DNA from 2 places in the Lysinibacillus sp. FSL K6-4013 genome. Region 1 is predicted to be linked to the other one. Evidence: a T-box and tRNA genes for the amino acid it is inferred to sense, from the RefSeq annotation. Region 1 holds a T-box; the other holds one or more tRNA genes.

Region 1 (3,186 bases):
GTAAAGTTATCGATTTGGGCATACATGTCATAAAATTTAAACGTATTGTCGAGTGTATCTACCAGCTTAGATTTCGCATCTAAGACAATTTTCTTCGAAAAACGCTTTGGATTCCAGGGTGAGCTATCAACTAAAAATGCCCAACGTAGAGAATCTGCTCCATACTCCTGGATTAACTCAACAGGCTCTAATGCATTGCCTTTACTTTTGGACATCTTCTGTCCATGCTCATCGAGAACATGCCCTAACGATAGCACATTTTTATAAGGTGGTTTTCCTGTAAACAAGGTCGATACTGCTAATAAGCTATAGAAAAATCCTCGCGTTTGATCGATGCCCTCAATGACCACATCTGCTGGAAACTGATGATGAAAGTTCGCTACGTCTTCAAAAGGATAATGCTGTTGGGCAAATGGCATCGAGCCACTGTCAAACCAAACATCGATAACTTCAGGCGTACGTTGCATGTCGCCCTGGCAGACAGGACAGGTACAGACTATGGCATCTATAAATGGCTTATGGAGCTCTAATTGTTCTTTGACAGCTCCTTTGGCTAATTGTTGTAGCGCTGCAACACTGTTAGGTGCCTCCTCATGATTGCAATCCTGACAAATCCACACATTGAGTGGTGTCCCCCAATAACGATTACGACTAATATTCCAATCCACTAAGTTTTCTAGGAAGTTGCCAAATCGTCCATCCTTAATATGGCTAGGGTACCATGTCACCTGCTGATTATTTTGTAAAAGCTGCTCTTTTAATGCCGACATTTTGATAAACCAGCTATCTGTTGCATAGTACAATAATGGTGAATCACAGCGCCAGCAATGCGGATAGCTATGCTCATATTTTTCTTTAGCAAATAAAAGCTCTTTTGCTGCAAGCAGTTTAATGATATCGACATCACAGTCCTTCACAAATCGTCCAACAAGCTCAGGTACCGCTTCTGTATAACAGCCTTTAAGATCAACTATATTGACAAAGGACAAGCCATGTTGCTGCACCGTTTTATAATCGTCCTCTCCATAAGCAGGTGCTATGTGTACAATTCCTGTTCCACTATGCTCTGTCACATAATCTGCCATGACAATGATATGCCCTTTATCGACGGTTACATAGGAAAATGGCGATAGATAGGAAACACCTGCAAACTCCTGTCCGTCATGCTCACTTAATAGTTCAACAGGCTCTGAAAAAACCTTTGATACCAACGATTTGGCTAGTATATAGATGCTGTTTGCATGCCTTACACGGACATATTGAAGAGCAGGATTCATAGCCAAGGCTACATTGGCTGGTAATGTCCAAGGCGTCGTTGTCCAGCCTAAGATATATTCGTCTCGATCCTCTAGCTTAAACATTGCAGTAACGGATAAATCCTTAACATCCTTATAGCCCTGTGCCACCTCATGAGAGCTTAAGGAAGTTTGACAGCTAGGGCAATAAGGTGAAACGCGATGTCCTTTGTATAACAGTTTTTCCTTGTGAACATGGCTTAAAATATGCCACACAGATTCAATATAGTCATTACTTAATGTTAGGTAAGGATCATCCATGTCAAGCCAGTAGCCAAGCTGCTCTGTAAAAGTACGCCATTTTTGCTCATAGGTAAAAACGCTCTTCTTACATGCTTGAATAAATTGCTCCACCCCATAGTTCTCAATCTCCTGCTTTCCTGAGATTCCTAATGCCTTTTCTACCCCTAATTCCACAGGCAACCCATGTGTATCCCAACCTGCTTTGCGTTCAACTAAATAGCCTTGCATTGTTTTATAACGTGCCACCACATCTTTTATGGTTCTACCAAATGCATGGCCGACATGTGGTAAACCATTCGCTGTTGGGGGTCCCTCATAAAATACAAAGGGCTGCTGTTCAGCACGATTACTTACGGATTTTGCAAAGGTCCCTTCTTGCGCCCATAATGTACGAATCCTTGTTTCTCGTTCAACCGTTGTTTCTTTCTTTTGTTCTTTCTGCATATTAGTTCCTCCTATACAAGCAAATTTGTATAAAAGGCATACAAAAAACCCCGTCCCAAGGAAAAGGGACGGGGTTAACCGCGAATACCACCCTAATTCTATTGACACGATGGCCAATAGCACTCAGCAACGTACAATCATACGTGTTCTTTTTAACGGTAGACACCCGGATTAGCTTACTCCATTCAGCTAATCTTCTCAGAGAGGATTTTCATGTAACACCTGCACACCGACTTCCACCAAATGTCGGCTCTCTGTAGAACAAAGTGAAACACTACTCTTTCTCATCAACGAATTTGTATGCTTTTATTGTCCTTCATCTTAGCAAATTACCAATTGTCTGTCAACGGAGGACAATCTTAAAAAATTTCGTTGAGACAAGTGGCAATACTTTGATGGAGATCATCATATTGTGGCTGTTGAATGGTTTGAATCAAAAAGCTCTTCAGCAATGTTTTACTATTGAATAGCACGAGAATGTCTAGCTTCTTGTTAGTGAGATTCCTTTACTATTTTCATTTCTACGATATCCTTATAATCAATGAATGGCTGAGCGTCATCGTTCCCAATCGACTGTCTATATTGAACTTCTACTCGATCTCCAACTGATAGTGTTTGCGGGACATCCACTAGAGGGAACCATGTACCATTACTATGTTTTTGCACTAATTCATCTACAGATTTTTGCCCAACCTCGCTAGCCAAGACGCCTGAGACAACTAAAAATTCATGTTCCTTGATCGCTAAGACCGTTCCACTTCTGATGAGCTTCATTTGGCTGTCCTTTTCAGGGATTTTATATTTTTCTCGTAAGGAAGCAATGTCTTTATGATAATGTTGTTCTAAATAATTCATGGCTTCTTGCTCGACAAGCCATGTACGAATGGGATTACTTACATCCTTATAATCGGCTTGGCTTGCCTCCCATAATAAGTCAAATGTAGCCATTTTATAGGCAATTGGCTTGCCATAGTTCTCTATAAACCCTTCGTTTGTGACTTGCAACATTTGCAGAAGCTTATCATAAGTTGGCCGAGTATCATCCTCATAGCTCCACTCTTCCATGAACTGTTCGAGTGCCTTATCTACTTGCTCTTGTGTAGGTACTAGTTTTTTCGATTGCGCATAAGCAAAGGTCGATTCAAAATATAAAAAATTATCAAAGCTTGCCTTATATAAACGATTCTTTCCGTTCATAAAAGAA
Region 2 (3,186 bases), 1.0 Mb from region 1:
TTCTTAGCCATTTTCAGTGATTCCAATCACTCTTTAACTGTTAGTATAGAATGGTTGCCATTAGCAGGATTTACAGGGGCTACTATCGTCGGATGTATAGTTTACCTATTTGCTTGGAAAGATGGTGTCACACCACATCGTCTTGTCTTAATCGGTATTAGCGTGTCGGCATTCATGCAAGCAATTACTACAATGCTAATGATTATCGGCCCAATTTATCAAGCAAGTGAAGCGAATAAGTGGATTACCGGGAGTGTCAAAAGTGCAGATTGGGATCAAGTACAAATCGTTGTTCCTTTGATCATCATGCTTCTACTTATCACTTTATTTATCACACGACAGTTAAATGTTCAAGAATTAGGTGATGATACAGCATCAAGCCTAGGGCAATCTGTCCAAAAAACTCGCCTTTATTTAATTCTATTATGCTCCAGTCTTGTAGCGAGTGCTATAGCATTTGCTGGCGCCATTGGGTTTGTAGGATTAATGGCTCCTCATATCGCACGACGCATCGTTGGTTCATCATTCGGTGTACTTATTCCAGCATCCGCAGCAATTGGTGCATTACTTGTAATGGTTGCAGATATTATAGGTCGCACAGCATTTAGCCCATTAGAAGTACCCGCAGGCGTCTTTACTGCTGCCATCGGTGCACCTTATTTTATCTATTTATTATTTAGAAACCCAAATAAATAAAGGAGTCTATACTACATGACTGAATCTTTATTAACCAAATCCCTAACATTAAGTTATGGTGATTTCAATATTATCGAAGATCTCAATTTATCTATTCCTTTGAATGAAATTACTGTATTAATTGGAGCGAATGGCTGTGGTAAATCCACACTCTTGCGCTCCATTGCTCGATTATTAAAACCTAAAAAAGGCTCCGTTTTATTAAATGGTGAGGATATTTTTAAATTATCAACTAAACAAGTGGCTAAAAACCTCTCTATTCTTCCCCAATCTCCTGTTGCACCAGAAGGCTTAACTGTCTTACAACTTGTAAAACAAGGCCGCTACCCTTACCAAAATTGGCGTCAACAATGGACTGAAAAGGATGAAGAAATCGTTTTAAACGCTTTAAAAGCTACAGGTACCGAGCATTTACAAGATAGACCAGTAGACGAGCTATCAGGAGGACAACGTCAACGTGCTTGGATTGCTATGACACTTGCTCAAGATACAGATATCATTCTTTTAGACGAGCCTACGACATACTTAGATTTAACCCATCAAATAGACGTATTAGATTTACTATATGACTTAAACCAACAGCAAAAGCGAACAATTATTATGGTATTACATGATATTAATCTTGCATGTCGCTATGCCGATCATATTATTACAGTGCGTGACCGTGGTGTCTACCGTCAAGGGAAACCAGAAGAAATTATGACAACTGATTTAGTTAGTCATGTGTTTGACCTTGATTGCCAAATGACGGCAGATCCCATATTTGGTACACCTCTTTGCATTCCATATGGAAAAGGACGAAAAATTTAATCGCTAATTTGAAAAACAACAAGCCTACACAGAATGATTAATCTGTGTAGGCTTTCATTTAATAGAGGTATGTTATTAATCTAAGTATCTAGTAAATTAAAAAGTGCAGTAGATGTAAATTCATCTACTGCACTTAGTATGACCCGTACGGGATTCGAACCCGTGTTACCGCCGTGAAAGGGCGGTGTCTTAACCACTTGACCAACGGGCCCATGGCGGAGAAGGAGGGATTTGAACCCTCGCGCCGGTTACCCGACCTACACCCTTAGCAGGGGCGCCTCTTCAGCCTCTTGAGTACTTCCCCAAAATAAAAAATGGCTCCGAAGGCAGGACTCGAACCTGCGACAACCTGATTAACAGTCAGGTGCTACTACCAACTGAGCTACTTCGGAATAATGGTGGGCCTAAATGGACTCGAACCATCGACCTCACGCTTATCAGGCGTGCGCTCTAACCAGCTGAGCTATAGGCCCTTGGAGCGGGTGATGGGAATCGAACCCACGACATCAGCTTGGAAGGCTGAGGTTTTACCATTAAACTACACCCGCATAAATGGTGGGTCAGGACGGAATCGAACCGCCGACACTTAGAGCTTCAATCTAATGCTCTACCAACTGAGCTACTGACCCATTTCGTCCATGCTAAGCTTGCTCACTCTTTTGCTTCTCATGACTTTGATTTTAAAAATGGCGGTCCCGACCGGGATCGAACCGGCGATCTCCTGCGTGACAGGCAGGCATGTTAACCGCTACACCACGGGACCTTTTGGTTGCGGGGGCCGGATTTGAACCAACGACCTTCGGGTTATGAGCCCGACGAGCTACCACTGCTCCACCCCGCGATAATTTTATGCTGTTTCGAGTTTTTAAAGCACCATTTATAAAAATTTAAAACTGGAGGAGGTAGAGGGATTCGAACCCCCGCGCGGTGTTACCCGCCTGTCGGTTTTCAAGACCGATCCCTTCAGCCAGACTTGGGTATACCTCCGTTACAATATATAAATGGTGGACCTTGCAGGACTCGAACCTGCGACCGGACGGTTATGAGCCGTCTGCTCTAACCAACTGAGCTAAAGGTCCTTTAAGATGGCGGCAGAGGGGATCGAACCCCCGACCTTACGGGTATGAACCGTACGCTCTAGCCAGCTGAGCTACGCCGCCAGGATCTTTATACTGGTTAATTTACTTATGGTGGAGCCTAGCGGGATCGAACCGCTGACCTCCTGCGTGCAAGGCAGGCGCTCTCCCAGCTGAGCTAAGGCCCCATAATTTTTGGAAATGGTCGGGAAGACAGGATTCGAACCTGCGACCCCTTGGTCCCAAACCAAGTGCTCTACCAAGCTGAGCTACTTCCCGTTGTTCTTTTGGCGCGCCCGACAGGAGTCGAACCCATAACCTTCTGATCCGTAGTCAGACGCTCTATCCAATTGAGCTACGGGCGCATTTAAAAATGGTGCCGAGGACCGGAATCGAACCGGTACGGTAGTCACCTACCGCAGGATTTTAAGTCCTGTGCGTCTGCCAGTTCCGCCACCCCGGCACATTTGGAGCGGAAGACGAGGTTCGAACTCGCGACCCCCACCTTGGCAAGGTGGTGTTCTACCACTGAACTACTTCCGCATGTGCATAAGTTTTTTATCTGGCAATGAAAATAATGGTGCGGGTGAAGGGAGTCGAACCC

What was found. A T-box is a leader RNA that pairs with one kind of tRNA and senses whether it is charged. The one in region 1 lies ahead of ileS (isoleucine--tRNA ligase), so its partner is inferred to be a tRNA-Ile.
Region 2: it has a tRNA-Ile gene. The T-box ahead of ileS (isoleucine--tRNA ligase) is inferred to sense a tRNA for this amino acid. The anticodon was not compared.

What each region holds. Positions count from the first base shown of each region.
Region 1 covers NZ_CP152031.1:2,530,007-2,533,192, forward strand. The annotation lists gene ileS (isoleucine--tRNA ligase) at 1-1,982, opposite strand, end outside; T-box leader at 2,044-2,282, opposite strand; gene MHB39_RS12530 (DUF3221 domain-containing protein) at 2,475-3,186, opposite strand, start outside.
Region 2 covers NZ_CP152031.1:3,564,979-3,568,164, forward strand. The annotation lists gene MHB39_RS17530 (iron ABC transporter permease) at 1-696, shown strand, start outside; gene MHB39_RS17535 (ABC transporter ATP-binding protein) at 712-1,506, shown strand; tRNA gene MHB39_RS17540 (tRNA-Glu) at 1,646-1,717, opposite strand; tRNA gene MHB39_RS17545 (tRNA-Ser) at 1,720-1,810, opposite strand; tRNA gene MHB39_RS17550 (tRNA-Asn) at 1,822-1,898, opposite strand; tRNA gene MHB39_RS17555 (tRNA-Ile) at 1,903-1,979, opposite strand; tRNA gene MHB39_RS17560 (tRNA-Gly) at 1,981-2,054, opposite strand; tRNA gene MHB39_RS17565 (tRNA-Phe) at 2,060-2,135, opposite strand; tRNA gene MHB39_RS17570 (tRNA-Asp) at 2,194-2,269, opposite strand; tRNA gene MHB39_RS17575 (tRNA-Met) at 2,273-2,347, opposite strand; tRNA gene MHB39_RS17580 (tRNA-Ser) at 2,401-2,493, opposite strand; tRNA gene MHB39_RS17585 (tRNA-Ile) at 2,509-2,585, opposite strand; tRNA gene MHB39_RS17590 (tRNA-Met) at 2,593-2,666, opposite strand; tRNA gene MHB39_RS17595 (tRNA-Ala) at 2,695-2,770, opposite strand; tRNA gene MHB39_RS17600 (tRNA-Pro) at 2,785-2,861, opposite strand; tRNA gene MHB39_RS17605 (tRNA-Arg) at 2,871-2,947, opposite strand; tRNA gene MHB39_RS17610 (tRNA-Leu) at 2,957-3,045, opposite strand; tRNA gene MHB39_RS17615 (tRNA-Gly) at 3,051-3,125, opposite strand; tRNA gene MHB39_RS17620 (tRNA-Leu) at 3,161-3,186, opposite strand, start outside.